Regions from separate parts of the Hydrogenophaga sp. R2 genome, predicted to be linked through region 2. Evidence: predicted binding sites of a transcription regulator. Region 2 holds the regulator's gene; each other region holds the start of a gene.
What was found. Region 2 encodes sigma-54, which starts transcription at its own class of promoters, with help from an activator protein. Its sites were predicted from a motif close to TGGCANGNAANCTGCTTT; they were not measured.
Positions count from the first base shown of each region.

Region 1 (7,461 bases), on a different contig from region 2:
CCACGCTCAGGTGCGCGGCGCAGACAAAGCCCTGGCGCTGCCAGCGCAGCGAGGTGCGCAGCAGGCCCAGGCGCTCGGCCCAGGTCCAGCCGCGTGTGCCGCACAGCACGGCGGCCAGCAGCGCGGCCGGTGCCGGCCAGCCGGCCGCCCAGGCCGGGGTCGTCAGGCCGGTGCCATCGGCGTGCGGCATGCCCAGGGGCAGGGCCAGCAGCTCGCGGTGCGGCTCCAGCCCCACCTGTTCCATCAGGTCCAGCGTGGTGGCGTAGGCGCCGATCAGGATGTGCTGGCCGTTGTCCAGCCGCAGCGGTCCGGCCGGGCCGGCCACGTCGAGGGCGCGGGCGCGGCCACCGGGCTCGCGGGTGGCCTCGAACACGGTCACCTGGGCCCCCTGGCGCGCGGCCGTCACCGCTGCGGCCAGGCCGGCCCAGCCGGCACCCACCACCGCCACCGACAGGCCGTGGCCCGGCGCGGGCGTGTGCGGGGCTGCGTTCACAGCCGGCCCAGTGCCTGGACCTTCCAGGCCAGCCAGAACTTGCGCAGCGGCGTCAGGCTCACGCGCTGGTGCAGCACCAGCATCGGGTCTTCGGCGATCTCGTGCAGCAGGGTGCGGTAGATGCTGGCCATCATCAGGCCGGGCTTCTGGGCGCGCCGGTCGGCGGCCGGCAGCAGGGCCAGTGCATCGGCGTAGGTGGCCAGCGCGCGCTCGCACTGGAAGGCCATGAGGGCGCGGAAGCGGCGCTCGAAATCGGCGGCGTCGGTCCCGGGCGCCGGGCCCCGGCGCAGCAGCTCGTGGGCCTTCACATCGAAGCGCTGCAGCTCCTCGATGGGCAGGTAGATGCGGCCGCGCGTGGCGTCCTCGCCCACGTCGCGGATGATGTTGGTCAGCTGGAAGGCCAGGCCCAGCCGGTGGGCGTAGGCGGTGGTGCCGTCCTGCGTCTGGCCGAAGATGCGGGCGGCCACCTCGCCCACCACGCCGGCCACCAAGTGGCAGTAGCGCTGCAGGTTGGCGAAGTCCAGATAACGGTTCTGCTCCAGGTCCATCTGGCAGCCTTCGATCACCGCATCGAGGTGGCGGGCCTCGATGCCGTGCCCGGCCGCCAGCGGCATGAGCGCCTGCATCACCGGGTGGCTGGGCTGGCCGGCATAGGCCTGGGCCACCTCGCGCCGCCACCAGGCCAGCTTGGTCTGGGCCACGCCGGGGTCGGTCACCTCGTCGACCACATCGTCCACCTCGCGGCAGAAAGCATAGAAGGCCGTGATGGCCGCGCGCCGCACCGGTGGCAGAAAGAGAAAAGCGTAATAAAAACTGCTGCCCGATGCAGCGGCCTTTTGCTGGACGTATTCTTGTGGGGTCATGACAGGCGCGGGGTTGGCGAAGTGTACGCAGAGGCCGCCCCGCCACATTCCCGACCCTCCGATGACCCAGCCTGCTGCCTCCTGCCCCCTGCCCGCCAACGAGACCGACCGCCTCGCCACGCTGCACCGCATGCGCATCCTGGACACCCTCCCGCAGGAGGTGTTCAACCACATCACCGCGCTGGCCGCCGACATCTGCGGTGCGCCCATGGCGCTCATCACCCTCATCGACGAGCACCGCCAGTGGGTCAAGGCCCGGCTGGGCATGGAGATCGTCGAGACGCCGCGCGACCAGAGCTTCTGCACCCACACCGTGCTCGACAACGACCGGGTGCTGGTGGTGTCCGATGCCACGCAGGACAACCGCTTTGCGCAGCTGGAGAAGGTGCGCGCGGGCGAGGTGACCTTCTATGCCGGCGCGCCCATCGTCACGCCCGAGGGCCATGCGCTGGGCGCGGTCTGCGTGCTCGACAGCCAGCAGCGCGGCCTGAGCGAGCACCAGCAGGCCATGCTCACCCACCTGGCCGGCCTCACGCTGAGCCTGATCCAGCACGAGGCGCTGCGCCGCGAGGAAGCGGTGCAGACGCTCGACCAGGTGCAGCGCAGCGAGGCGGTGATCCGCCATGTGCTCGACCAGGGCCGCGAGATGGCCGCCTTCCTGGACCGCGACCACCGTTACCGGCTGGTCAACCCGGCCTTCGAGCTGTACTGGGTGGAACGGCGCGACGAGATCATGGGCATGCTGCTGCCCGACCTGGTGGGCCCGACCCTGTACCGCCAGCACCTGCGGGCAGCCATCCACCGCGCCATGGCCGGCGAGGAGGTGCAGATCGAGATCGACCATGTGTACCCCGGCCTGGGGCTGCGCCACATGGAGGTGCGCTACGGCCCGGCCCGCGACGACGACGGCCAGGTCATCGGCGTGGTGGAGCGTTACCGCGACATCACCGAACTGCGCCGCCAGGCGCGCGAGCTGGCCCGTGCCGTGGAGGCCCTGGAGGGCAAGCGCCGCCTGCAGCTGAAGTTCCTGCAGGCCGTCTCGCAGGACCTGCGCCAGCCGGTGGACGCCATCAACCAGGCCGTGCCCGCCGTGGCCGCCGGCCTGCCGCCGGATGCCGCGCCGGCCCGCCAGGGGCTGGACGCGGTGCGGCGCAGCGGGCGGCGCCTGTCGCTGCTGCTGGAAGACCTGCAGCTGGTGGGCGGGCAGGACCTGCGCGAACTCGCCACCGAGGCCACGCCGCTGGCCGAACGCATCGGCCGTGCGCTGGCCCGGCTGGGAGAAGAACTGGGCCAGGGGCCGCAGGCACGATCGGTGCAGATCGACCTGCTGGCCGACCTGCGGGTGCAGGTGGAGCCGGCCCTGCTGGAACTGGCCCTGCGCATCCTGCTGATGCAGGTGCATCGCCACCACCGCGACGCCGGCGTGCCCCTGCGGGTGTCGGCCCGTGCGGTGGAGGGCCAGGTGCAGATCGATGTGGGCACCGCGCCGGGCGGACCGGCGCTGACCGTGGCCACCGTGGCCCTGATGGCCGATCAGGTCAGCCCTGCCGAAGCGGACGACCTGGGCCTGTCCACCGTGCGCCACCTGGCGCGGCTGCACGGCGGTGTGCTGGCGCGGGCCGGGGAACCCGATGGGGCACCCCGGCTGGTCCTGCAGCTGCCGCTGGCCGGGGCCTGAGCGGCCCCGCCGTCTTCAGCGACGGCCGTCCACGCTCCAGCCACCGGCACCGGCGGCCGCCAGGCCCAGCAGACCGCCGACGATGGCCAGGTTCTTGAAGAACATCAGCTGCTGCACGAAAGCCTGATCGGCCGGCACCGCCCAGAAGGCGTGGAAGAACACACTGGCGGCCAGGGTGAACACCGCCAGCACCACGGCGGCCACGCGGGTGCCCGCGCCGGCCAGCAGGGCCAGGCCACCCAGCACCTCGACCACGATGGCGGCCACCGCACCGGCGGCTGCCATGGGCAGGCCGACCGAGGCGATGTAACCCACCGTGCCTTCGAAGCCGGTGATCTTGCTGATGCCCGCCGGCACGAACATGAGGGCCATCAGCGCGCGCGCGGCGAGCAGGAAGGCGTTGTGGGCGGTGGAGGGGGTGCTGGCATTCATGGGGAACTCCTGAACAAAGTGGATCGGTGACGGGACTGTAGATTGATCCTTCAATAGAAAAAATACCTCTGCACGGATAAGATTGTTCCAATCATGGACCAATACCGCCCGGCACCCGGCTTCACCCCCGATCCCAACGACCTGCTCATCTTTGCCCAGGTGGCCGAGCTGGGCAGCTTCAGCCGCGCGGCCGACCGGCTGGGTCTGCCCAAGTCCACCGTGTCGCGGCGCCTGAGCGCGCTGGAGCAGGGCCTGGGCGAACGCCTGCTGTGGCGCACCACCCGGCGCCAGACGCTCACCGAGTTCGGCCACCTGCTGCTCGACCATGCCCGCCAGGTCGCGGCCGAGGTGCAGGCCGTGGCCGCACTCAGTGCCCAGCGCAGCGCCGTGCCCAGCGGCCGCCTGCGCGTGTCCATGCCCAGCGACCTGGCCACGCTGCTGCTGGCCGCGCCCATGGCCGCCTTCATGGCCCGCTACCCCGACATCGCGCTGGACATCGATCTGTCGCCGCGCCGCGTGGACCTGCTGGGCGAGGGCTTCGATGCCGCCGTGCGCATCGGCCCGCTGCAGGACGACGGGCTGCTGGCCGCCCACGGCCTGCGGCCGCTGCGCAGCGGGCTGTACGCCTCGCCCGAGCATGTGCGCCGCCACGGCATGCCGCAGCACCCGGACGACCTGCTGGGCCAGAGCGCCGTGGGCCTGCTGGGGCCGCGCGGTGCCACCGCGCCCTGGGTGCTGCTGCGCGGCACCGAGCGCTGGGAAGGCCTGCCGCCGGCCCGGGTGTCGGCCAACTCGCCGGAGATGATGATCCGCCTGGCCGCGCTGGGCGCCGGCGTGGCCGCCGTGCCCGACCTGCTGGCCCGGGCCGAGTCCCAGCGCAGCCCGCTGGTGCGGGTGCTGCCCGACTGGTCCCTGCCGCCCGAGCCGGCGGCGGTGGTGTTTCCGGGCCGCAAGCTCATGCCGCCCAAGACCCGGGTGTTCATCGACATGGTGCGTGCCGCGTTCGAGTCCGACGGGGCCTGAGCAACACACTCTGTGCCAGATTGGCACAGTCACGCGGCGCCGTTCATGGCCTGTTTAGCCAGCTGCCCTGGCACCGGAATTGCTGCCCCGCTCACGCCGGTCTGTCACAGTCCGGCACACCCACAACACCGAGGAGACAAACCCCATGCTGCAGCTCACCCGTATCGCCCTGGCCAGCCTGACCCTGCTGGCCACCGCCGCCAGCGCCCAGGTCTTCGTGTCCAGCGAGAAGGACAACAAGATCTACGTGTTCGACACCCAGGGCAAGGCCACCTCGGCCATCGACACCTGCAAGCGCCCGCGCCACATGATGTTCAACGCCGACAAGAGCACGCTCTACGTGTGCTGCGGCGACAGCAACCAGCTCGGCGTGGTGGACGTGGCCAGCGGCAAGATGACCGGTACCGTGCCGCTGGGCGACAGCCCCGAGATCTTCGACCTCAGCCCCGATGGCAAGACGGTGTATGTGTCCATCGAGGACGAGAACGTCATGGCCGCCTACGACCTGGCCACCCGCAAGCCGCTGTTCACGGTGAAGACCGGTGGCGAGCCCGAGGGCGTGCTGGTCACGCCCGACGGCAAGTTCGCCTACGTCACCTCCGAGGTGGCCAACGTGGTGCACTACATCGACCTCGGCTCCCGCAAGGTGGTCAAGAACATCAAGGTCGGCAAGCGGCCGCGCCGCTTCGTGCTGGCCGACGGCGGCAACGAGCTGTGGGTCACCAACGAGCTCGACGCCTCGGTCAGCGTGGTCAACACCCGCGACCAGTCGGTCAAGTCCACCATCAAGTTCGCGGTGCAGGGCCTGCGCGAGGCCGACATCACCCCGGTGGGCATGACGCTCAGCCCCGACGGCAAGACCATGTGGGTCGGCCTGGGCAAGGCCAACCATGTGACCGAGGTGGACGTGGCCAGCAAGAAGCCGGGCCGCCAGGTGCTGGTGGGCAAGCGGGCCTGGGGCCTCACGCTGCACCCCGATGGGAAGACGCTTTACGTGAGCAACGGCCTGTCCGACGACATGACCCTGGTGGACACCGCATCGGCCAAGGCCATCCGCACCGTGGCGGTGGGCCGGGTGCCGCACAGCATCCTGGTCAAGCCCTGAGGCGTTCCAGCCCCAGCGCCAGCAGCACACCCAGCACCGCCGCGCTGGTGGTCACCACCCAGGTGAACTGCCAGCCGCCGGTCTGGGCCGCCACCCAGGCCACCAGCGGCGGGCCGGCAAACTGCCCGGCCGACGACCACTGCTGCACCCAGCCCACGGTGGTCGACACCGCCCGCTCGCCCGGTGCCACGCGCACCGCCAGCGAGAACAGCGTGGCCGGCACCAGCCCGCCCACCATCGAAAAACCCAGCACCGCCGCAAAGCGCGCCAGCGGCGGCAGGCCGCTGCCGTCGGGCAGCTGTCCGAAGGCCAGCACCGCCAGGCTGCCCATGGCCACAAAACCGATCAGCAGCAGCCGCTGCGCCGGCCAGCCCGCGTGCAGCAGGCGCCCGGCGCTCACATTGCCCGCCACGTTCACCAGCGAAGCCAGCGCGGTGAGCGCGCCCGCCGCCGTGCCGGCAATGCCGGCCTGCGCATACACCGTGGGCAGGAAGCCGATGACCGCCATCCACTGGCTGGAGTACATGGCAAAGGCCAGTGCCACCGCCCACGGACCGCCGGCTGCCAGCGTGGCGCGCAAGGGGGCGGCCCAGGCCCGCAGGCCGCCGGTGCCGGCTTCGGCGGTGCGGGCCGGGTCGGCCGGTAATGCCCGCCACAGCCACACCGCCATGGCGGCCGAGGCCAGGGCCAGCAGGCTCCACAGCCCCCGCCAGCCCGCCAGGTGCAGCACCGGCGGCGCCAGCAGCAGGGCCACGGCGGTGCCGGTGGGCATGTAGGTGCCCCACAGGCCCAGGTGCAGCGACAGCCGCTCGGGCGCCACCAGCCGGCGGATCAGGCTGGGCGCCGGCAGGCAGGCCAGCAGGAAACCCAGGCCTTCCAGCGCCCGCAGCGCCAGCAGCGCGGTGGGTCCCTGCGCCAGCAGCCCGCCCAGGCTGGCCAGCGCCAGCACGGCCTGCCCGGTGACCACGCTGCGGCGCAGGCCGGCGCCATCGGCCAGCAGGCCCACCAGCAGACCGCCCAGCATGCCGGCCAGCTGCACCACCGACAGCAGGAAGCCGGCCTGCAGCAGCGTCACGCCCAGGCCCTCGGCGAGCACCGGCAAGGAGGGCGGCATCTTGCCGATGTGCAGCGCGGCCACCAGGCCGCTCACCAGCACCAGGGTGGCGCCGGCGGGGTGGTGGGCAGGAGGGCTGGGGCGGGCGGTCATGCCTGGATCATCGCAGCCGTGGGTTTGATGCGTGTCAATCTGCGGTGCTTTTCCACGGTTCAGGCACGGTGCACGCCGCCAGAATAGGGGGGTCTTCTTTCCTGAGGCTTGCCGCAATGCGTCGATGGCTGGTTGGATTGCTGTTCTTCTGGGCCAGTGCCATGGGTGTGCTGCAGGCGCAGCCCGCGCCGGTGTACGTGGGCCTGGACGCCGAGTTCGGACACCGCACCAGCACCTCGGCCCAGGCCATCCAGCAGGGCATCGAGATCGCCATGGCCGAGATCAACCAGGCCGGCGGCGTGCTGGGCGGGCGCAAGCTCTCGCTGGTGACGTCGGACAACCGCTCCGTCACCGCGGTGGGCCTGGACAACCTGCGCAAGCTGGCCGCCCAGCCCGATCTGGTGGCCGTCTTCGGCGGCAAGTTCAGCCCCATCTACATCGAGGCCCTGCCGCTGGTGCACGAACTCGGGCTGCCCCTGCTGGACCCCTGGGGTTCGGCCGACGGCATCACCGACCACCCGCACCAGCCCAGCTACACCTTCCGCCTGTCCATCAAGGACGCCTGGGTCGGTCCGGCCTTCGTGCGTTTTGCCCGTGAACACCACCGGGCCGCACGGCTGGGGCTGCTGGTGCCCAACACCGCCTGGGGCCGCAGCAACA
Region 1 is NZ_JBBHZN010000001.1:402,112-409,572, forward strand. It holds gene hpnE (hydroxysqualene dehydroxylase HpnE) at 1-493, opposite strand, end outside; gene hpnD (presqualene diphosphate synthase HpnD) at 490-1,356, opposite strand; gene WD026_RS01985 (PAS domain-containing protein) at 1,418-3,034, shown strand; gene WD026_RS01990 (DoxX family protein) at 3,050-3,568, opposite strand; gene WD026_RS01995 (LysR family transcriptional regulator) at 3,560-4,489, shown strand; gene WD026_RS02000 (PQQ-dependent catabolism-associated beta-propeller protein) at 4,635-5,594, shown strand; gene WD026_RS02005 (CynX/NimT family MFS transporter) at 5,584-6,801, opposite strand; gene WD026_RS02010 (ABC transporter substrate-binding protein) at 6,918-7,461, shown strand, end outside.
Region 1: a site for sigma-54 is predicted at 4,558-4,575, ahead of WD026_RS02000 (PQQ-dependent catabolism-associated beta-propeller protein). Genes of this name have one in related genera too.

Region 2 (7,461 bases):
GGCTGGTCAGCGGGCTGTGCTGCGCCGTGATTTCGACCTTGATGGTCTGCTTCGGCGTGAACCAGATCTCCCAGGCCACCTCGGACGCCGCGTTGTACAGGTCCTGTTCGCTGCGGTAGCCGCCATGCCAGAGCCGCACCAGCACCCGCTGGGCCAGCCGGCTGTGCAGGTTGAGCTGCAGCGCATCGCGCCACGAGGCCTGCAGCGACACACCGGCCCGCGCCTTGTAGACGCGCTCGGCGCCGGTGATGCGCTGCACCTCGTCGGCCAGGAAGTCCTCCACGCCGGCGGCGCAGGGCAGAAAGAGATGCAGTTGGTTCACAGGGATTTGCGTAGGTTCGCCGGGGCGATGCGCAGCGCCTCGCGGTACTTGGCCACCGTGCGGCGGGCACATTCGATGCCCTGCTCGCGCAGCAGGTCGGAGAGCTGGTTGTCCGACAGCGGCTTGCCCGGCTCTTCGGACGCGATGAACTGCTTGAGCAGCGCCCGCACCGCCGTGCTGGACGCATTGCCGCCGGTCTCGGTGCCCAGGCTGGAGCCGAAGAAGTACTTGAGTTCGTAGGTGCCGAACGGCGTGGCCATGTACTTGGCGGTGGTCACGCGGCTGATGGTGGATTCGTGCAGGCCCAGTTCGTCGGCGATCTCGCGCAGCACCAGCGGGCGCATGGCGAGTTCGCCGTGCATGAAGAAGTTGCGCTGCCGCTCCACGATGGCGCTGGAGACCCGCAGGATGGTGTCGAAGCGCTGCTGGATGTTCTTGATGAACCAGCGCGCTTCCTGCAGCCGCTGCTGCATGCCGGCATGGCCGGCGTCACCGCCGCCGCGGTTCTGCCGCAGCGCTCCGGCGTACACATCGTGCACCCGCAGGCGCGGCATGACCTCCGGATTGAGCGACACCTTGAAGCCGCGCCCGGCGCGCTCGACGATCACGTCGGGCACCACCACGTTGCGCTCCACGTCCACAAAACGGCGGCCCGGCTTGGGTTCCAGGCGCGAGATGAGGGCGAGTGCCCCGCGCACGGTGTCGTCATCGGCGCCGGTGAGGGCGCACAGGCGCTTGATGTCGCGCTTGGCCATGAGCTCCAGCGGGTGCCCGACGATGGCCAGCGCGGCACGGGCCACCGGCGTGTTGCGCTGCTCCAGGATCTGCAGGCGCAGGCATTCGGCCAGGTTGCGGGCCCCCACGCCGGTGGGCTCCATGTGCTGCAGCCACTGCAGGGCAATGGCCAGGCGCTGGGTGGTGGCTTCCTGCAGGGCCAGGGCCGCATCGGCATTGACCGCCGTGTCGGTGCCTTCCAGGTGCATCAGGCCCAGAGCGAGCGAGGGCAGGTCTTCGTCCAGGTAGCCGTCGTCGTTGAGCGACTCGATCAGGTACACCAGCGCCCGCAGGTCTTCTTCGGAGATGCGCAGGCAGCGGGCCTGGTCGTGCAGAAACGCCTGCAGCGTGACCGGGATGCTGGCCAGGTCGGCGGCGCTGGCGGTGTCGTCGTCGCCGTCGTTGCGCTGGCGGGCCGGGGCATCACCGCCCCACTCGCTGTCGTCGGCCACGATGTCCACCGTGCCGTCGCCCTCCCAGCTTTCCTCCACCGGGGTGGCGCCGTCCAGGCGGGCTTCGAGATCGACCTCCGAGCTCTCGGTGCCCGCGTCGGTGCCCGGGCCGGCGGTGTCAGGCAGGCGGTCGGCGCCGGGCGCCAGCAAGGTGTCGGCGATCTGCTCACCGGCGCTCACCGGGGCGTCGGTCTGCTCGATGCCGAAGGCCTCGCGCTCTGCGGTGTCGTCGGAACGCTCCAGGAACGGGTTCTCGTCGAGCATCTGCTCGACCTCCTGCGCCATCTCCAGCGTGGAGAGCTGCAGCAGGCGGATGGACTGCTGCAGCTGGGGCGTGAGCGCCAGATGCTGCGAGACCCGGAGCGACAGTCCTTGCTTCATCGCGTGGGGGCCATCTTTACATCCGGAAGTGTTCGCCGAGGTAGACCCGGCGCACGTCCGCGTTCTCCACGATCTCGGCCGGCGTGCCGCTGGTCAGCACATGCCCGTCGTTGATGATGTAGGCCCGGTCGCAGATGCCCAGCGTCTCGCGCACGTTGTGGTCGGTGATCAGCACACCGATGCCGCGCGAGCGCAGGAAACCGATGATGCGCTGGATCTCGATGACGGCGATCGGGTCGATGCCGGCAAAGGGCTCGTCGAGCAGGATGAAGCGCGGGTTGGTGGCCAGCGCGCGGGCGATCTCGACCCGGCGGCGTTCACCGCCGGACAGCGCCGGGGCGGGCGAATCGCGCAGGTGGTCCACATGCAGCTCCTGCAGCAGGGCATCCAGCCGCTGCTCCACCACCGCCCTGGACAGGGGCCGGCCATCGTCGTCCTCCTGCAGCTCCAGCACGGCACGCACGTTGTCGGCCACCGACAGCTTGCGGAAGATGGAGGCTTCCTGCGGCAGGTAGCCCAGGCCCAGCCGCGCGCGGCGGTGGATGGGCTGGCGCTCGATGGACTGGCCGTCCAGCAGGATCTGCCCGCCATCGGACCGCAGCAGCCCCACCAGCATGTAGAACGAGGTGGTCTTGCCGGCGCCGTTGGGCCCCAGCAGGCCCACCACTTCGCCCTTGAACACGGCCAGGGACACATCCTTCACCACCAGCCGGCTGCCGTAGGACTTCTTGAGGCCCTTGGCCTCGAGCCGGCTGACCTGGGCATTGGCGGTCAAGGACGGCCTCCCTCGATCTGGCGGCTGGGTTGCAGCGTGGCGCCGTCGGCCGGCGGACGGGCAGCCGGCGCCTGACCGGCCGGAGCGGGTTTGGGGTTCGGGGTGAGCATGGCCCGCACGCGGCCGGACGGGTTGCCCGGACCGCGGGCCGCCTCGCCGCCGTCCACGGTGAACACGTCGGTGGTGTTGTTGTAGACGATGACGTTGCCCAGGGTCTCGTCGTTGAGCTGGGTGCCCTTGTAGCGGCGCATGACGGCGTCACCGGTGAACTTGACGGTGTCGGCGCGGCTGTCGTAATCGATGCGTTGGGCCTCGCCTTCGATGAATTCGTCCACGCCCTCGCGCTTCTGGCGGAAGAACGCCCGTTGACCGGTGGCCACGCCGAACTGGTTGCCGGCGGTGTCCTGCCGCACCTCCACCCGGGCACCGCGGATGACGATGGTGCCCTTGGTGATGATCACGTTGCCGGTGAAGACGCTGGTCTGGCGGGCGTCGTCGTAGCGCAGGGCGTCGGCCTCGGCATTCATGGGCTTGTCGCGGTCGGCTTTTTCGGCATGGGCCGTCGGCGCGCTGCACAGGGCCGCCAGCAGGCACCAGGCCGGCAGGCGGGACAAGCTCGAAAAGGGGAATGCAGGCATGGTCGTCCAGGGCACGAAACTTGCATGCATTGTAACGACGAGGCCCCGTCGAAACGGGGCCCCGCGAGAGAGAAAAAGGCAGGGCTTCAGGCCTTGCAAAAAAGGCAGGGCTTCAGGCCTTGCGGACCTCGGCGATCAGTGCGCTGGCCACCGTCAGGGTGCGGGGACCCTGGCCGCTGATGTAGTAGCGGCCGGCCACGCCCATGGCGGGCGTGCCTTCCACCGCATAGGCCTCCTGCAGCGAGGCGGCCTGCTGGGCCTTGGTGCCGATGGCGGCCGAGTTGAAGATCTCGGTGAACCGGGCGCGGTCCAGACCCTGCTTGACCACCCAGTCGGTGATGGGGCCGGCCGTGGTCAGCGGCAGGCGCTGGCCGTGGATGGCCTCGAACACCTTGGCGTGCAAGGCCTTGACCTGGTCCATGGCTTCCAGGGTGTAGTACAGGCGCTGCATGGGCACGAAGGCCGGGCTGAAGGCCACCGGGACGCGGCGCACCGTCACATAAGCGGGCTGGCGGGCGATCCACTCCTCGAAGGCGGGCTCGAAGTTGGCGCAGTGGATGCAGCTGTAGGCGAAGAACTCCACCACCTCGACCTGGCTGGGCGGCGCCTGCACAGGGGCCGGCTTGGCCAGGCGCTGGTAATCGGTGCCTTCCTTGGGCGCGACGCGCTGGGCGAAGGCCGGCAGGGCGGTTCCGGTCAGGGTGACGGCACCGGCGGCCAGGAGGGAACGGGAGAAATCACGGCGTTGCATGCGTTGGGGCTCCTGAAGGGAATGGCGTTTGGGCGGGGTTGGCCGGACAAAAGTTCCCGGGTGGCCGCTCGTCAGCGCTGGACGCGCACCAGGGCCGACTCCACCCCGTTCACATTGAGCTGCTCCTGGGTGAGTTCGGCCAGGGCTTTCTGGGTGAACGGACCGACGCGCACGCGGTACACGGTGCGGCCGTTCTGCTCGCGTTCGCTGACCTGGGCGTCGATGCCCATCATGGCCAGCTTGGCGCGCTGGGTCTCGGCGTCTTCGGGGGTGCGGAAGGCCCCGGCCTGCACGAAGTAGTTGAACGGGTCCAGACCGGGTGCGGCGGCCGCCGTGGGCGGGGTGGCGGCACCGGCGGCGGGCGCCTGACCGGTGCGCTGCTGCATCAGGTCGCCCAGCGGGTCGGCCGGGGTCTTGCCAGCGGCCGGGGCGGTGGCGGGCGCCGGCAGGGGCTTGCCGTCGGCGGGCGGGACCGACACCGTGCCGGCCGCCGTGTCGCCCGTGGCCGGTGCGGCCGGCGCAGGGGCTGCACCCGGCGTGCGGGTGGCCGCGGCGTTCGGGTTCCAGCCCTTGTTGCGCTCGGCTTCCTTGGCATCGGCGCCGGCATCGCGGGACAGGCCCCGGTCCACGAAGGGCACCGGCACCTTGGTCACATACACGGCCACGGCCAGCGCCGCGCCCAGGCCCACCAGGAGACCGGCCACGAAGCCGATGAGGGTGCCGCCCAGGGCATGGCGGGGACGGGAAACGGGAGTCTTCTTCATGGTGGGTGGGCCCTTACATCTTTTGCGGAGCACTCACGCCCAGCACAGCCAGGCCATTGTGCAATACCTGTGCGGTGGCCGCGACCAGGGCCAGGCGGGCCCGCTTGACGCCTTCGTCGTCCACCAGGATGCGCTCGGCGTCGTAGTAGCTGTGGTAAGCCGCTGCCAGCTCGCGCAGGTAGAAGGTGACGTCGTGCGGCGCAAAGTCGCGCGCGGCGTCGCTCAGCATGCCGGGGTAGCGGGCCAGCAGCAGCATGAGGGCCTGCGCCGCCGGCGTGTCCAGGGCCGAGAGGTCGGCGTCGCGCAGGGTGGCCACGTCGCCGCCCCAGCTGGCCAGCACCGAGCAGATGCGGGCGTGGGCGTACTGCACGTAGTACACCGGGTTGTCGTTGTTCTTCTGGACCGCCAGATCCACATCGAAGGTGTATTCGGTGTCGGGCTTGCGGCTGAGCAGGAAGAAGCGCACCGCGTCCTTGCTGGTCCACTCGATCAGGTCGCGCAGCGTGACGTAGCTGCCGGCGCGCTTGCTGATCTTGACCTCTTCACCGCCCCGCACCACGCGCACCATGGTGTGCAGCACATAGTCGGGGTAGCCCTGGGGAATGCCGACACCAGCAGCCTGCAGCCCGGCACGCACGCGGGCAATGGTGCCGTGGTGGTCGGTGCCCTGGATGTTGATGACCTTGGTGAAGCCGCGCTCCCACTTGGCGATGTGGTAGGCCACATCCGGCACGAAGTAGGTGAACGAGCCGTCGGACTTGCGCATGACGCGGTCCTTGTCGTCGCCGTAATCGGTGGACTTCAGCCACAGCGCGCCGTCCTGCTCGTAGGTCTTGCCGGCGGCCACCAGCTTGTTCACCGCCGCTTCCACCCGGCCGCTGGTGTACAGGCTCGACTCCAGGTAGTAGTGGTCGAACTTGACCTGGAAGGCCTGCAGGTCCAGGTCCTGCTCGTGGCGCAGGTAGGCCACGGCGAACTGGCGCATGCCGTCGAGGTCGTTCACGTCGCCGCTGGCGGTGAACTCGCGGTCGTCGGCCTTGACCGTCTTCTTCGCCAGAAAGTCGTTGGCGATGTCCTGGATGTAGTCGCCGTTGTAGGCAGCTTCGGGCCAGCCGGCATCGCCGGGCTTGAGGCCCTGCGCCCGCAGCTGGGTGCTGGTGGCCAGGGTGCCGATCTGCACGCCGGCGTCGTTGTAATAGAACTCCCGCCACACGTCCCAGCCCTGGGTGCTGTAGAGGTTGCAGATGGCATCGCCCAGGGCGGCCTGGCGGCCGTGGCCCACATGCAGCGGGCCGGTGGGGTTGGCCGAGACGAACTCCACCATGAGGCGCTGCCCGTTGGCGGGCTGGCTGCCGAAGGTGGTGCCGGCCTGCAGCACCTCGCGCACGATCTGCTGCTTGGCCTCGGGCTTGAGGCGGATGTTGATGAAGCCGGGGCCGGCGATCTCGATGTCGGCCACCCATTGCTGGTAGACCGGTTGCGCCAGCAGCGCCGTGCGCAGCGACTCGGCCACCGCACGCGGGTTGAGCTTGAGCGGCTTGGCCAGCTGCATGGCGGCGGTGACGGCGAAGTCGCCGTGGGCCGCCACCTTGGGCGATTCGAAGGCGGCGCGGGCGCCGGCACCGGGCGAGAGCCGCTCCAGTTCGGCCGACAGGCCGGCCAGCAGGTCGTTCTTGATGGTGAGCATAGGGGTCGGATTTTAGGCGGCGGCCCCCAGGTGCTCCCGGGCAGCGGCCTTCACCGCCGCCGTCAGGCGCTGGGCCGACGGCGGCTCGTGCGCCCAGTGCTGCCAGTACAGGGCCACGTCCACCGTGGCGCCGGGCAGCAGTTCCTGCAGTTCGGGGCGGTGCCGCAGGTTCTGCTCGGGCACCATGCCCCAGCCCAGGCCCAGGCCGATGGCGGTCTCGAAGGCATCCACCGCCGGCACGAAGTGGCGCGGGTAGTTCACGTCCTTCAGGCCGAAGTGCTGGGCCAGAAAGGCGTCCTGCAGCGCGTCCTTGCGGTTGAAGATGACGGCCGGGCAGGCCAGCAGCCGGTGCGCCGACACCGCGCCGCGCGGCGTGCGGCAGCGCTGCACCACCGCCGGCGCGGCCACGCAGCGGTAACGCATGACCCCCAGCGGCTCGGCCACGCAGCCCCGCATGGGTTCGGCCAGGGTGGTGACGCAGCCGATCACGTCGCCGCTCTTGAGCGCGTCGTGGGTGTGGTCCTGGTCGTCGATCAGCACCTCCAGCGTGAGCCGGTGGCGCATGAGCAGGGCGTTCACCCCCGGCAGGAACCAGCTGGCCACCGAGTCGGCATTGATGGCCACGCTCAGGTTCTGCCAGGCACCGCGCCCCGCCTCGGGCGCGCCCCGCAGGCCGGACAGCAGGTCGGCCTCCATCAGCCGCACCTGCCGCACATGGCCCAGCAAGGCCTGGCCGGCCGCCGTGGCATGCACCTTCCTGCCACGCACCAGCAGGCGCTGGCCCAGCGCGTCTTCCAGCGAACGGATGCGCAGCGAGATGGCCGCCACCGTGAGCGAGAGCTGGCGGGCGGCGGCGGCAAAGCTGCCGGTGTCGGCCACGGCGGCCAGGGCATCGAGTTGGCGGGCGTCGAGCATGA
Region 2 is NZ_JBBHZN010000003.1:410,001-417,461, reverse strand. It holds gene WD026_RS13300 (THUMP domain-containing class I SAM-dependent RNA methyltransferase) at 1-322, opposite strand, end outside; gene rpoN (RNA polymerase factor sigma-54) at 319-1,929, opposite strand; gene lptB (LPS export ABC transporter ATP-binding protein) at 1,946-2,704, opposite strand; gene lptA (lipopolysaccharide transport periplasmic protein LptA) at 2,701-3,342, opposite strand; gene WD026_RS13280 (thiol:disulfide interchange protein DsbA/DsbL) at 3,455-4,093, opposite strand; gene WD026_RS13275 (SPOR domain-containing protein) at 4,165-4,857, opposite strand; gene argS (arginine--tRNA ligase) at 4,871-6,544, opposite strand; gene WD026_RS13265 (HTH-type transcriptional regulator ArgP) at 6,557-7,459, opposite strand.

Region 3 (7,461 bases), 120 kb from region 2:
ACCCGACCGACACCGATACCCGGGCCCGCGTGGAGCGTGCCCGACAGCTCGCCGCCACCGTCGTGCTGGGCAGCGGCAACACCCATCCCGGCGGCACGCTGGTGCTGGGTGACGGCGCTGTCGAACAGCCCATGCTCGGCCGCTACCGGGTGGAGAAGACGCTGGGCAAGGGCGCGATGGGCGTGGTCTACCTGGGCCGGGATCCGAAGATCGGGCGGGCGGTGGCGATCAAGACCCTGGCCCTTTCCGCCGAATTCGAGGGGCAGGAACTGCAGGATGCGCGCGACCGCTTCTTCCGCGAGGCCGAGACCGCCGGCCGGCTGCAGCATCCGAACATCGTGACCATCTTCGATGCTGGCGAAGAGCACGATCTGGCCTTCATCGCCATGGAGCTGCTGTCCGGCCACGACCTCACGCGGCACACCCGCCCGGGCGATCTGCTGCCCCCGCAGCAGGTGCTGGAGATCGGCGAGCAGGTGGCGCTGGCGCTGGACCATGCGCATGCCCTGGGCGTGGTGCACCGTGACATCAAGCCGGCCAACATCATGGTCGACCCGGCCACCGGTTCGGTGAAGGTCACCGACTTCGGCATCGCCCGTGTGACCGACAGCAGCCGGACCAGGACCGGCGTGGTGCTGGGCACCCCCAGCTTCATGGCGCCCGAGCAACTGGCCGGCCAGCGGGTGGACGGGCGTGCCGATCTCTATTCACTGGGCGTGACGCTCTTTCAGCTGCTGACCGGACGGTTGCCGTTCCAGGCCGACTCCCTGGCGGCGCTCATGTTCCGCATTGCCAACGAACCACCGGCCGCACTGACCAGCCTGCGGCCCGACCTGCCGCTGGCGCTGGGCGCCTGCCTGGCCACGTCCATGGCCAAGCACCCGGCCGAGCGTTTCCAGACCGGCGCGCAGATGGCCGCCGAGCTGCGGCGGCTGGCGGCCCGGTTGCCCGATGCCGAGCCGGCGACCGGCTTTCCCACCACCCAGATCACCCTACCCTCGACCGTATCGACCGCCCGGTCCGATTCCGTCCCGGAACAACCGGATATACGGTTATAAAGCCGACCAATCATGAACTTTGAGTATTTCTGTCTCACCGACACCGGACTGGTGCGAGACAACAACGAGGACTCGGTGGCCCTGGACACCGAGTCCCACATCGCCGTCCTGGCCGACGGCATGGGCGGCTACAACGCGGGCGAGGTGGCCAGCGCCATGGCCACCGGATTCATCAAGACCGAGCTGGGCCGGTGGATCACCGAGGGCGGTTTCGAATCCAGCCCGCGGGAGCTGCGCCGGGCCATGGAGGTCTGCGTCGACAACGCCAACCGCTCCATCTTCAATGCCGCCAACGCCCACGCGGGCTACGCCGGCATGGGCACCACCCTGGTGATGGGCGTCTTCCTGGCCGGCCGGGCCATGATCGGCCACGTGGGCGATTCGCGTTGCTACCGCCTGCGCAAGGGCGAGTTCGTGCAGATCACCCGCGATCACTCGCTGCTGCAGGAGCAGATCGACGCCGGCCTGATCTCCCTGGAGCAGGCCCAGTTCGCCACCCACAAGAACCTGGTCACCCGCGCTCTGGGCGTGGAGGACAGCGTGCAGCTGGAGGTCAACGAATTCCGCGTCGAGGACGACGATCTTTTCCTCTTCTGCTCCGACGGCCTGAGCGACATGGTCAGCGACGAGCGCATGGCCACTCTGCTCGTCACCGCCGGGACGCTGGAGGAAAAATGCCACGCTCTCGTGGATGCGGCCAACGACGCGGGCGGACGGGACAATATTTCTGTGATACTGACGCACGCAAGTGACCGTCAGGCTCGCAAAGGCCTGCTTTCACGCATGCTCGGACGATAAACACCTCAAAAACGGACAGGACACAGGAGTCGGCCATGCCGAAAATGATCGTTTCCATCGACGGCGTCGTCATCAAGGAAGTGCAGCTGACCAAAGACCGCACCACGCTGGGTCGCCGTCCGTACAACGACATCGTCATCGACAACTTGGCCGTCAGCGGCGAGCATGCCGTGCTTCAGATGGCCGGCAGCGCAGTCACCATCGAAGACCTCAACAGCACCAACGGCACCTACGTCAACGGCAAGGCGGTCAAGAAGCAGTCGCTGGCCAACAACGACACGGTCGAGATCGGCAAGTACAAGATCCGCTTCATCCAGGACGGCGCCGAGGCGCCCGTTGAGTCCTACGAGAAGACCATGGTCATCAACGCCGGCAGCGTGGTGGGCGCCAGCGCCGCCCCGGTGGGCAATGCCGCGATACGGGTGATGTCGGGCTCGGCCGCCGGCCGCGAAGTGCCCCTGGTCAAGGTGGTCACCACCATCGGCAAGCCCGGTGTGGCCGTGGCGGCCATCACCCGCCGCCAGAGCGCCTATGTGATGGCCGTGGTGGAAGGCGTGGTTCGCCCTTCGGTGAACGGCCAGGCCCTGGGCGAGGAAGCGGTCGAGCTGCGCGACGGCGACCTGCTGGAGCTGGCCGGCACCCAGATGCAGTTCGTGCTGCTCTGACCCGGACGCCCATCCCGGAACGTCTGTGGCGTTCGGGAACCGGGTTTTTGCCAAATAAGTCCTGTTCGGCGCGGATCGCAGCGGTTAGTCTGGCGGATCGCGTTTCCCGATCCGACCCGAGTTCCGCCCCAACATGAAAGTCCAGGTCCTGGGTTGTTCCGGTGCCATTGCGCATGGCTGCCGGACCACCGCCTTCCTGCTGGATGACGACGTCCTCGTCGACGCCGGTACCGGTGTGGGCGACCTGCCGCTCGACCTCATGGCCGGCATCGACCATGTGTTCATCACCCATGCGCACTTGGACCATGTCGCGGCACTGCCATTGATGCTGGACGCCGTGGCGTCCGGCCGGCTGGCCCGTGGCGCCGGCGCCATCCATGTGCATGCCCTGCCCGAGACCATCCAGGCCCTGCGCACGCACCTGTTCAACGGGCTGATCTGGCCCGATTTCACCGGCATCCCCAGCACCGGGAACCCTCTGCTGGTGTTCGAGCCCCTTCAGGTGGGCGACACCTGGACCGACGGCCGCAAGACGGTGGAAGCCCTGCCGGCGGTGCACAGCGTGCCGGCGGTGGGGTATGCGGCCTGGGGGCAGGGCGGCGCCTGGGTGTTCAGCGGCGACACCGGCCGCAACCCCGCGTTCTGGGCGCGCGTGAACCAGCTGCCCGTCGCACAGCTGGTCATCGAGACCGCCTTCAGCGACCGTGAGGCCGACCTGGCGCGCCGCAGCCAGCACCTGGCGCCCGGCACGCTGTCGGAAGAACTGGCGTCCATCCCGCCCGGTGCCCGGTATCCCGTCTGCATCACCCACACCAAGCCGGCCGAGACGGAACTGATCATGGCCGAGATCCTGCGCCTGGACGCCGCATCGCGCCACGACATCCGCTGGCTTCAGGCGGGCGAGACGTTCGAGTTCTGAGTCTCCTGACCGGCTGTCCCGCCCACTCGCCGCTCCATCGCCCATCAGGATGGGCGTACAGAACCCCGTCACTCAGCTGAGCCACCGAATCCTTCGGTGGCGCGACCCCCGGGTCGTCCTTCCTCTCCCAAGGAGTCAGCATGAGTCTGTCTGCGAAACCTGGCCTCATCCAGCGCGGTTTCACCCTGATCGAACTGATGATCGTGGTGGCCATCATCGGCATCCTGGCCGCCGTGGCCCTGCCGGCCTATCAGGACTACACCGTGCGGGCGCGGGTGTCGGAACTGATCCTGGCGGCGTCGTCCTGCCGGGGGTCGGTCACCGAAACCATCCTCAATGCCACCACGGCCTCGGCACTGGCCACCGCACTGCCCGGCTCCTGTTCCGTGTCACCCACCAAGATGGTGTCTTCGGTCAGTGTGGACGCGACCAATGCTGCCATCACGGTGGTGGGCAATGCCGCCAACCTGGGCACCGGTGCCGGCACGTCGATTCGCCTGAGCCCATACGTATCCAGCGGTCAGTTCAACGCGGCCAACCATGCCGGTCAGGTCATCAGCGAGTGGCGCTGCGGCCCAGCCACCGGCAGCAACCCGATCGATGCCAAGTACCTGCCAGGGTCCTGCAGAAACTGACGCCCTGCGGCGAATGACAAAAATTGTTACGGCCGCCGGTTCCGAAGGTGGTCAATTTTTGTCACCTGGGTCGCTGTGTGTGATGTTTTTGGCACTCAACGGGGCGGTACGGGCTGGCACGCAACCTGCTGAAACACTCGCGTCCTCAACCCGAACCCCTTTAGGAGTCTTCATGAAGCGTACCCTGCAAAAAGGTTTCACCCTGATCGAATTGATGATCGTGGTGGCCATCATCGGTATTCTGGCTGCCGTCGCCCTGCCCGCTTACCAGGACTACACCGTGCGTGCACGGATGTCGGAAGTCGTGCTGGCGGCTTCTTCGTGCCGGACTTCCATTACCGAAGCCATCCAATCGGCACCCGCAAACACCACCATGGCATCCATGGTGAACGGCACTTGCAACGTGGCACCCACCCGCTTTGTCTCAGGCGCAACCGTGGACACCACGACTGCCGCGATCACTGTGCAAGCCACTTCCCAAGTTGGCGGTACCGTGACGGATACCGCAGCGCATTCCATCACCCTCCGGCCCTTCACGTCTGCAAACGCCACCCCCACTGCTGGGCAGGTCATTGCTCGCTGGGCTTGCGGCCCTTCTGCCACCAACGGCGTTGATCCGCGTTTCCTGCCGGGCTCGTGCCGCGGCAACTAAGCCTGATCTAGCAAAAATGGGCCGCGCGAGCGGCCCGTTTTTTTTGTACTTTCAATAAGCCCTGTTCATGATGCAAACCTCGGCCGCAACCCGCCTGAAGCAGATCGAGGATGCATTGGCCGCATTCCTGCTATCGCTGGTGTGGCTGGTCCCCAACCACCAGCTGCCCTGGACCGCGTTTCACCATGAGCTGCTGGTGGCCCTGGCCCTGGGTGTCATGTTCTTGCTGCTTGGAGGGCAGGCGCGGCAGGGACTGAGATGGCCCCTGTTTGCTCTGGTGCTCATGGCGCTGGCGGTGGTGCCCTGGCTGCAATGGGTGGCAGGGTTGCTGCCAAAGTCCGGCACTGCGTTTGTCTCCAGCGTCTATATCGCATGCTTGGCGCTTGCGGTGGTGCTGGGATTCAGTGCACGGGGCTCGGCCGCCGTTCGTACCACAGGAATCCTGTTGCTGGCACTGGTACTGGCCGCCCTGCTCAACCTGCCTATCCAGTTGATCCAGTGGTTTCAGCTCTACCCGGATGACATGACGTCGATTGCGTCGATGCTGGTCACGCCGATCGCTCGCGAAAGCCGGCCCTCGGGCTCGATTCTTCAACCCAACCTGCTGGCGACGCTGCAGGTCTGGGCCCTGCTCGGGCTGACCTGGTGGCACGTCGAGCGGCGGCTGCATCCGGTGGTGTTCCTGCTGGCCTTTGTGCTCATGGTAGTAGGTCTGGGCTTGACGCAGTCTCGTGCCGGCTTGCTGGAGATGGCCCTGTGCACGGTGGTCCTGGCCACCCTGGCCCGCCGCTGGGCGGGCTCGGCGGTATGTGTCACCTGGGGCGTGATGCTGGCACTCCTGGTGGTATGGTCCCTGAACTTTCAAGCGGTGGCCGACGCGCTGGGTGTGCCAGGTTCCACCGAAGGGCGCCTGTCGGCTGTGGATGGCGCTCGCATCGATGCCTGGCTCGCATTTGGTAAGGCGGTGCTGGCCAGCCCTTGGTGGGGTTATGGCGTCACCGATGTGGGTTATGCCTATTTCCTGCGCGCAGATGTCGAGCCCCTGCTCTACATCGGTCAGCGGTTTGGTCATGCCCATAACGTGATCCTTGATCTGATGCTGTGGGTTGGGATGCCGCTGGCCCTGCTGCTGACAGTTTCGGCGATGGTGTGGGGCTGGCGTCGGGTCAAGGACGCTGTGGTTACGCCCGCTTTGTGGATTCCACTGCTGATCCTCCTGACATTGACGCTGCACGCCATGCTGGAGCTGCCGCATCAGTACCTCTATTTGCTGGTGCCTGCCGGCATCTGTATCGGTCTGGTGTGCGCATCGACGGGTGCCCGGGAGTGGTTTCAGACATCCCGCAGGATGAACTCGCTGGTCGCTGCGGCCGTATTTGCCACGGCCGCAGCGACCGCATGGGACTACTTCCCGTATCAGGAGCGGTTCAACGAATGGCGGTTCGACAACGTCAATATCGGCTATCGGTTGAACAATCCGATCAAGTCGCCACTGGTACTGAACCAGCTGCACGATGAACTGGTCATCTACCGCATGGACCTGGATCGGCCACTGGATCCAAAACAACTTGAGTGGATGCAGGAAACGTCGCGCGCTGTCACAACGGCGCCAGCCATTTACAGGACAGCTCTGGCTCTGACCGTGGCCGGTCGAACCGACGAGGCCCGGCTCTGGATGAGCCGGTACAACGCCATCACGCCGCCGGAACTTGTTCAACAAACCCAGTTGATCTGGGCTCGGGATCGGCGCAAGCATCCGGAGCTGGCCGCGGTCGACTGGCCACCCTACCAGGGCCGCCGCTCGACATTCCGCTTCGAACCCGAGCCGTTGTCGGCGCGATAATCCGGCCGCCGCGCAACAAGCCCCTCACCGTTATCCATGTCACGACGAATCCAGTGGGCCGGAGCCCACCTTGCTGCCAGCCTGCTCATCACGTCAATGGTGGCCGCCCTGGTCTTTCTGGTCTGGTTCCCCCACCCGTTCCGCGAGCTGGCGGGCGGCGTCAAGTTGTTCCTGATCATCGTCACGGTCGACGTGATCCTGGGACCGGCAGCCACATTGATCGTGGCGAATCCGAAAAAGTCGTTGAAGGAGCTGCGGCTGGACGTGGCCTTCATCAGCCTGTTGCAGATTGCAGCGCTGGCCTACGGCCTGTGGACCATGGTGCAGGCGCGGCCGGTGTACATGGCTTTCGAGGTTTCACGCTTTCGCGTGATTCATGCGGTGGACGTCGATCCGCAGCTGCTGGCTCAAGCCCCAGCAGAGTGGCGCCATCTCCCGATGGGCCGCCCCCAGCTGGTGGCCGTGCGTCCTTTCCGGTCGGCGCAGGAGCAGTCCGACGCCATGTTCGCCGAACTGGGCGGCCTCACGCTCGGCGCCCGCCCCGACTTCTGGATGCCCTACGCCGACGCCGTATCCGCCGTCAAGGCCGAGGCAAAGCCGCTGGCCGAGCTGCTGCAGCGCAAGCCCGAGGCGCGCGCAGCGGCCGAGGCCATGGCGCGGGATCTGGGGCGTCCGTTGGATGGTCTGCTGTACCTGCCGGTGGCGGGCCGCAACCTGTTCTGGACCGCGCTCATCGACGCCGCATCGGGCATGCCGCTGGATTACCTGCCGGTCGATCCGTACTGACCACGCAGGTCAGGTGGCCACAAAGTGGCCGCTCTTGCCGCCCAGTTTTTCTATCAGGCGCACGCCGTCGATGGTCATGCCGCGGTCCACGGCCTTGCACATGTC
Region 3 is NZ_JBBHZN010000003.1:285,214-292,674, forward strand. It holds gene WD026_RS12670 (CHASE2 domain-containing serine/threonine-protein kinase) at 1-1,058, shown strand, start outside; gene WD026_RS12675 (Stp1/IreP family PP2C-type Ser/Thr phosphatase) at 1,071-1,856, shown strand; gene WD026_RS12680 (FHA domain-containing protein) at 1,892-2,521, shown strand; gene WD026_RS12685 (MBL fold metallo-hydrolase) at 2,655-3,440, shown strand; gene WD026_RS12690 (pilin) at 3,581-4,075, shown strand; gene WD026_RS12695 (pilin) at 4,248-4,727, shown strand; gene WD026_RS12700 (Wzy polymerase domain-containing protein) at 4,798-6,570, shown strand; gene tfpZ (TfpX/TfpZ family type IV pilin accessory protein) at 6,607-7,356, shown strand; gene moaC (cyclic pyranopterin monophosphate synthase MoaC) at 7,366-7,461, opposite strand, start outside.
Region 3: a site for sigma-54 is predicted at 4,190-4,207, ahead of WD026_RS12695 (pilin). Genes of this name have one in related genera too.

Region 4 (7,461 bases), on a different contig from region 2:
CACGCAGTGCAGCGGGCACTTGTAGGTGAGCTCGGCCAGCAGCCACAGCGGCTGTCCCACCGGCCGCTCGGCCAGCTTCACCACGTCACTCGATCCAGCCACGGCGCATGCCTTCTTCAAGCAGGTTGCGCACCTGCGGGCCGATGCCCTGCACGCGGAAGGCGGCTTCCAGGTCGGCCACGATCTCGTCGAGCGTGTGTTCGCCCTTGCAGCGCTTGAGGATCTCGGCGGCGGTGTCGTTGAGCTGCACCATGCCCTCGGGGTAGAGCAGCACGTGGCGCAGCTGCGCTTCTTCGTACTGCAGGCGGAAGCGGCGAGAGAGGCGCGGGCGCTCGGGCAGGTCGGTCTGTTGTTGATCGGCGGTCTGATCGTTCATGGTCACTGGCACGCCTTTTCGATGGCGTCGAGCATGGTCCACAGGATGTCGAGCTTGAATTGCAGGATGTCGAGCGCGCGGTGCTGGGCCGCACGCGTGGTGAAGTGGTCCAGCGTGACACGCAGGCCGTGGTCCACGTCGCGCCCGGCCAGCGGGATGCGCTTGCGGAAATAGCTCAGGCCTTCCTCGTTGATCCAGGGGTAGTGCGTGGGCCAGGTGGCCAGGCGGTCCTTGTGGATCTGGGGCGCGAACATCTCGGTCAGCGACGAGCACACCGCTTCCTGCCACGGTGCAGTGGCGGCGAAGTTCACATACGCATCGCAGGCGAAGCGCACCGCCGGCACCACGCCCTGCAGCGACCACAGCTGCTCGCGCGAGATGCCCACGGCCTCGCCCAGGCGGGTCCAGGCCTCGATGCCGCCGGCACTCGATCCTTCAAAGTCGCCGTGGCCGTCGTGGTCGAGGATGCGCTCCACCCACAGGCGGCGGTGCTCGCGGTCCGGCATGTTGGCCAGGATGGCGGCGTCCTTGCGCGGGATGCAGATCTGGTAATAGAAGCGGTTGGCCACCCAGCAGCGCAGCTCGTCGGGCGTGCAGCCGCCCGCATTCATGCGCACATTGAACGGGTGGTGGATGTGGTACGCGCGGCCCTTGGCACGCAGCTGGGCCTCGAACTCCTCGCGGCTCCAGGCGGGCAGCGACGGGTCGGGCAGGGGGGTGCGGGCAATGTCCATGTCGAGGAAAGATCAGAACGCGATGTCCATGCCGTCGAAGGCCACCTCGATGCCGTGCTGCGTGAGCAGGGCGCGTTCGGGCGAGTCTTCCACCAGCATGGGGTTGGTGTTGTTGATGTGGATGAGCACCTTGCGCACGCTGCGCGGCAGCCGGTCCAGCACCTCGATCATGCCGCCCGGGCCGCTCTGTGGCAGGTGGCCCATCTCGGCCGCCGGCTTCTTCGACAGGCCGTTGCGGATCATCTCGTCCTCGGTCCAGAAGGTGCCGTCCACCAGCACCACGCTGCAGCCCGCCATGAGGGCCAGCAGCTCGTCAGAGATGGCGCCCAGGCCCGGGGCATAGAACACCCGTGCGCCGGTGGCCGGGTTGTTCAGCAGCAGGCCCACGTTGTCGCCGGGGCGCGGCTTGCCGCGGAAGGGCGAATACGGCGGCGGCTGCGAGGCCAGCGCCACGGTCTGCACCTCCACGCCCGGCAGGCCCGGCACCGGCAGGGCCGAGCCGTCGATGGGCAGCTCGGTGGTGGCCACGCCGCAGTAGTGCGACAGGATGCGGGTGATGGGGAAGCCGTTGGAGATGTCGGAGAACACCTCGGGCGTGGCCAGCAGCGGCAGCGGCGTGCTGCGCTCGCGCAGCATCAGCAGGCCGGTCACGTGGTCGATCTGGGCGTCCATCAGCAGCACGGCGGCAATGCCGGTGTCGCGCACCGCGCGGGCCGGTTGCAGCTCGGGGTTGTCGCGGATCTGCTGGAGCACGTCGGGCGAGGCATTCACCAGCAGCCAGTCGGTTCCGTTGGCGCTCACCGCAATCGACGACTGCGTGCGCGGCTTCGCATTCAGGGTGCCGGCGCGGACACCGGCGCAGTTGGCACAGTTGCAGTTCCATTGGGGGAAGCCCCCGCCGGCCGAAGAACCCAGAACCCGGATGCGCATGTCAGCAGTCACAACAACGGTCAGAATGGGTCCATGAAAGGGACCCGCTCAGGCAATAAAAAAGCGCACGCGTTTGCACCCGTGCGCTTGCGATCACAACGCCCGCTATCAGCGGTTGGCGATGTACATCGTGATTTCAAAACCGAAACGCATGTCGGTGAAGGCGGGGGTCGTCCATTGCATCTTCAGTCTCCTGAGTGGGTTGGCATGAAACATGTCTGCTGATCCGGCAACCGAATTGCTGCCAGACCCGAACATGTACCGCAATATTGATGCCACCTCAAGCGCGCAGCCGGTCGCGCCGGTGACGTCCGACCCCGCTGTGGGGTTGAACCCGCGCCCCCTGCCGTTGCGGCGCGGCGGCCGCATGGCCTGGAAGGCGCGGGGAAACCCTGAGGGCGAGGCCTGGCTGGTCATCCATGGCGGCCCCGGCACCGGCGGCAACGCCGGCCTGTGGCAGGCCATCGATCCGGCCCGGCAACGGGCCTTCATGCCCGATCAGCGCGGCAGCGGCGCCTCGCGCCCGCGTGGCACCACCGCCGCGCAGACCGCAGCCACGCTGGTGTCCGAGCTCGAAGACCTGCGCCGCCACCTGGGGGTGCAGCGCTGGTCGGTGCTGGCGGGGTCGTGGGGCACGGTGCTGGCCCTGCTGTATGCGGCTACTTACACCGACCGTGTGCAGCGCCTGGTGCTGCGCGGCGCCTTCGCACTCACCCGGCGCGAACTCGACAACGTGTTCATCCCGCACTGCCGCCCCGGGAAAACCCCGAGGTCGGCGCACAACGCCGCGCCGCTGCCGCAGGGCGTGTCCACGGTGCAGGCGCTGTCCCAGCTGAACCGGCTGCTTCAATCTGCAACACCGTCTGTTGCATCGCTGCGCGCACTGCGACGCTGGGGTCTGCGCGAACAGGCCCTGGCCTGGCAGGGCATGCGCCGCAGCCTGCTGCATGCGCGCCGGGCACAGGCCCCCCATGCGCCCGCGGTGGCGCGCGAAGCGGCCGCCCTGCAGCGCCGCTGGCGGCGCGCTACCGCACTGCTGGAGCGCCCGCAACGCTCGCGCAGCGACCGTGCGGCCTGGCAGAGATTCCGGGTGCAGACGGCGGTGCTGCAAGGGCGTGCCGGTGTGCGGCCCGCCGCGCTGGACCGTGCCGTGGTGCAGCTGGCGCAGCGCGGGGTGCCGGTGACCTGGGTGCACGGCGCCTTCGATGCGGTCTGCCCGCCCGACAACAGCCGTCGCTGGGCCGCCCTGGGTATGCGGCACGGTGGTGCGGTGCAGCTGCACCTCACGCTGGCCGGCCACCTGGGGCACGAGCCGGCCACCCGTGCTGCCTTGCAGCGGGTGGTGCGCCCATGAACGTCTGGCGGCCGGTGCTGCTGTGCCTGCTGTGCCTGCTGTGCCTGCTGGCCGCACCGGCCCGGGCGGAGCCCGCAGCCCAGCCGCCCTGCGCGCAGGCCGATCCGGTGCCCTGGCGCGCGCTGGCCCCGGGTGTGTGGGTGTGGGAGGGCGCCAACCAGGAGGTCTCCCGGTTCAATGGCGGTCATGTGGCGCCGACCTCGCTGGTGGTGGATGGCAACGAGGCACTGGTCATCGACCCCGGCCCCGGACTGCTGCATGGCCTGCGGGTGCGGGCCTCGGTGGCCTGCCGCTTTCAGGCCACGGTGGTCGGCGTGGTCAACACCCATGCGCATGCCGAGAACGTGCTGGCCAACGCCGCCTTTGCCGACCGGTCCGTTGCGGCCAACGCCGGCACACGCGAGGCCATGGTGGCCCGCTGCCCCGACTGCCTGGCCTCGCTCACCGAGCGCGCCGGTGCAGAGGCCATGGCCGGCACCACCATCGTGTGGCCGCAGCGGGTGCTGAGCGACGGCGACCTGATTTCCGTGGGTCGCCTGCAGCTGCAGGTGCTGGGCACCGAGCAGGGCCACACCGCCAGCGATCTGGTGCTGTGGCTGCCCGAGCAGCGCGTGCTGTGGGCCGGCGGCCTGGCCTACGACGGTCGATTGCCCGAGCTGGCCCAGGGCAGCGTGCTGCAGTGGCTGCAGGCGCTGGATCGCCTGCAGCAACGCCAGCCGCGCTGGGTGGTGGCCTCCCGGGTGGGCGATGTGCGGATGCTGGCGTCCACCCGCCGCTACCTGCAGGCCCTGCACGACCGCGTGCTGGCCGCCATGGACGCCGGCCGCCACGCCGGCGAGCTGCAGGCGGTGCGCATGGACGAATGGGCCGGCTGGGCCGGTTTCCAGTCGCGCCAGGGCTTCAACACCCAGCGTGCCTGGCGCGAGCTGGAGCCGGTGTGGATGGACCGTGTGCCGGCGCCGTCCGGCTCACTGGAGCAGGTCGGGCGGTAGCAGGTCCTTCTTGCGGTAGATGGTGTTGCGCGACACGCCCAGCGCCTTGGCGGCCGCCGACACATTGCCCTTGTGCAGCCGCAGCATCTGGGCCATGGCCTGCAGGGCCACGTCCTGCAGGCTGTGCACTTCGGGGGCTGCGGCCGGTTCGGCCACCGCTGCCGGTGGCACGTCGGGCGCGGCCTGCGAAGACGCCGGGGTGGCCGGTGTTGCTGCGGCGGTGACCGTGGTCGGGCCGCCAGCCGGCGTGGCCGCGTCGATCTGCGCCAGCTCCTCGACAAAGTCGTCCGGCAGGTGGTCGCGGGTGATCACGCCGTCGCAGCCCACCATCACCACGGCGGTGCGCAGCAGGTTGTGCAGCTGGCGGAAGTTGCCCGGCCAGGGGTAGCGCTGGAACAGCGCCATCACGTCGGGTGCAATGCCGATCTCGCGGCCGTTCTCGCACAGGGTGCCCAGGATCTTGCGCACCACCAGCTCGAAGTCGGTCCGCTCGCGCAGCGCAGGCAGCCGCACCACCAGGCCATTGAGGCGGTAGTACAGGTCTTCGCGGAAGTCACCGCGCGCGATCATGTCCTTGAGGTTCTTGTGCGTGGCGCACACCACCGCCACGTCCACGTCCACTTCCTTGCCGGCACCCAGCGGGCTCACCTTGCGCTCCTGCAGCACGCGCAGCAGGCGGGCCTGCAGGTGCTTGGGCATGTCGCCGATCTCGTCCAGGAACAGCGTGCCGCCGTGGGCCTGCTGGATCTTGCCGATGGCGCCCTTCTTGCGCGCACCGGTGAAGGCGCCTTCCTCGTAGCCGAAGAGTTCGGACTCGATCAGGGTTTCGGGGATGGAGGCGCAGTTCACCGACACGAAGGGCTGGGCATGGCGCGGCGAATCGCCGTGGATGGCCTGGGCCAGCAGGTCCTTGCCGGTGCCGGTCTCGCCCAGGATCATCACCGGGATGTCGCGGCCCGACACCATGCGCAGCTTGTGGATGACCGAGGCCACCTGCGGGTCGCCGGTGTTGAGGTACTGCAGCGACGAGAAGTTGGGTTTGCGCGGCGCCGCAGCGGGTGCCGGTTGCACCGGGGCCGCCGTTGCGCTGGCGGCCTCGGGCTGCGCCGAGACGGGCGCGTCCTGCGCCGGTGCGCCGGTGGCGCTGGCCGACCACGGGTGCGCGGCCTTGATGCGGGCCCGACACCACACCGACACGCCGTTGTGCATGACCAGCTGCTTGGGGTTGGTCATGGCGCCGCTGAAGAGGTCGATCAGCGAGGACACCGGAATGCCGAACAGCGACGAGAAGGTGTGCGCCTTGAGCGCCGAGAACGGCAGGCCGAACTGGAACTGCGCGCTGCGGTTGGCCGAGAGGAAACGCCCCTCCTGCGAGAACACCGCAATGCCTTCGACCAGCGTGCCCAGGAACTCGGAGCGGGTGTGGAAGTGGATGCGGATGGCCTGCGGAAAGATGTCGGCGAACATGTGGTTCTCGATCATCTGGGCCGACATGCGCACCAGCGCCAGCGTGTGCTGGTGGTAGCTGCGCTGGTCACCGGTCACGTCCAGGGCACCGATCACCTGGCCGTACGGATCGAAGATCGGCGAGGCCGAGCAGGTGAGGAACTTGTTGGCGTCCAGGTAGTGCTGGTTGCCGTGCACCGTGAGGGCTTCTTCCTCGGTGAGTGCGGTGCCGATGGCGTTGGTCCCCTTGGTGCGCTCCGACCAGTCCATGCCGGGCATGAGCGCCACGCGCGAGGCCTTCTCCAGAAAGTCGGTGTCGCCCAGCGAATGCAGCACCAGGCCCTTGGCCGAGGTCAGCAGCACCATGCTGTGGGTGTTGACGATCTGGTCGTAGAGCGTCTCCATGACCGGTGCCGCGTGCTGGAACAGGAAGCGGTTCTCGGCCAGCACATCGCTGAACTCGCCCTTGCGCGGGCTGGAGAAGTCGGGTTCGTCGTTGGCCGCGATGCCGAAGGCCTGCGACCGCCGGTGCGACTGGTGGATGAGTTCGGCCGCCTCCTGAGGTGCTGCGGCGCCCACGCTCGCCCGCACCGGGGAGATTGCCTCCCCCGATCCGGCCGCACGGTTCCCTGAGTGCGGGTAGATGGCTGCGCTCATGTGGTCTCCTGGTTCCGGTGGCAGACCACCCCAGTAGTCCCCCACCCAGCGCTCGTCGTCTGCCGGTGTGGCAGCGCCCCTGTCCCGGGGCTGGTGGTCGCTATCGTTCATGAGATTCTCTTCATATGTGTGCCAGCCATCAACACGGGCAATCCCGGTATGGAGCAGGCTGTCACGTTTTGATGCCTTTTCCCTCGTGCCACGGGCGTAGCAAGGAGCCGGCCACGCTGCCGTGCGGTGTTCGCGCTGGCGAGGTGGTTCAATTTGGAACACTGGGTGGCGGGTGCCGGCGCCTATCTGAACCAGCCTGAGACGCCCTGACGGTGGCCTGCTTCTTGCAGACCGGGCCGGCAGAACGTTTTCTTCTCTCTCTTCAGAACACCCGGAGACCTTGCCCCATGAACACCCCTGTTTCTTCCCGCCTGCTGCGTGGCCTGATGGCCGCCGTCCTGGGTCTGGCCGTGCATGCCGCATGGGCCCACGGCGACGTGACCCCGCAGGCCGTGGACACCAGCACCCTGCCGCAGCTCGGCACCAAGTGGCTGGACGCCAACCCCTACAGCACCGGCCCGGCCCAGAAGGAAGCCCTGCGCATCGGCACCTCGGCCTACAACCAGAACTGCGCCCGCTGCCATGGCCTGGAAGCCATCTCGGGCGGTATCGCGCCGGACCTGCGCAAGTTCGACGGCGACTGCACCGGCCTGGCCGATGCCGCCAAGAAGGCCGCCTGCTTCAAGGAGATGGACGACTTCTACATGGCCACCGTGCGCCGGGGCCGCGTGCGCGACGGTCGTGTCTACATGCCGCCCTTCGAGGGCACGCTGACCCAGGAAGCCATCTGGGCCATCCGCACCTACATCGAGACCCGCCGCGAGCCCTGAGCCGGAGACACCCGCATGAACCGCATTCCCCCTGCAGCCCCGAGCCGGCGCACCGCACTGGCGGCCGTCGGCGCGTTCGTGGCCACCGGCC
Region 4 is NZ_JBBHZN010000001.1:242,727-250,187, forward strand. It holds gene pqqE (pyrroloquinoline quinone biosynthesis protein PqqE) at 1-120, opposite strand, end outside; gene pqqD (pyrroloquinoline quinone biosynthesis peptide chaperone PqqD) at 86-376, opposite strand; gene pqqC (pyrroloquinoline-quinone synthase PqqC) at 379-1,110, opposite strand; gene pqqB (pyrroloquinoline quinone biosynthesis protein PqqB) at 1,123-2,040, opposite strand; gene pqqA (pyrroloquinoline quinone precursor peptide PqqA) at 2,149-2,223, opposite strand; gene WD026_RS01225 (alpha/beta fold hydrolase) at 2,369-3,394, shown strand; gene WD026_RS01230 (MBL fold metallo-hydrolase) at 3,391-4,386, shown strand; gene WD026_RS01235 (sigma-54-dependent Fis family transcriptional regulator) at 4,363-6,489, opposite strand; gene pedF (cytochrome c-550 PedF) at 6,927-7,370, shown strand; gene WD026_RS01245 (ABC transporter permease) at 7,386-7,461, shown strand, end outside.
Region 4: a site for sigma-54 is predicted at 2,301-2,318, ahead of pqqA (pyrroloquinoline quinone precursor peptide PqqA). Genes of this name have one in related genera too.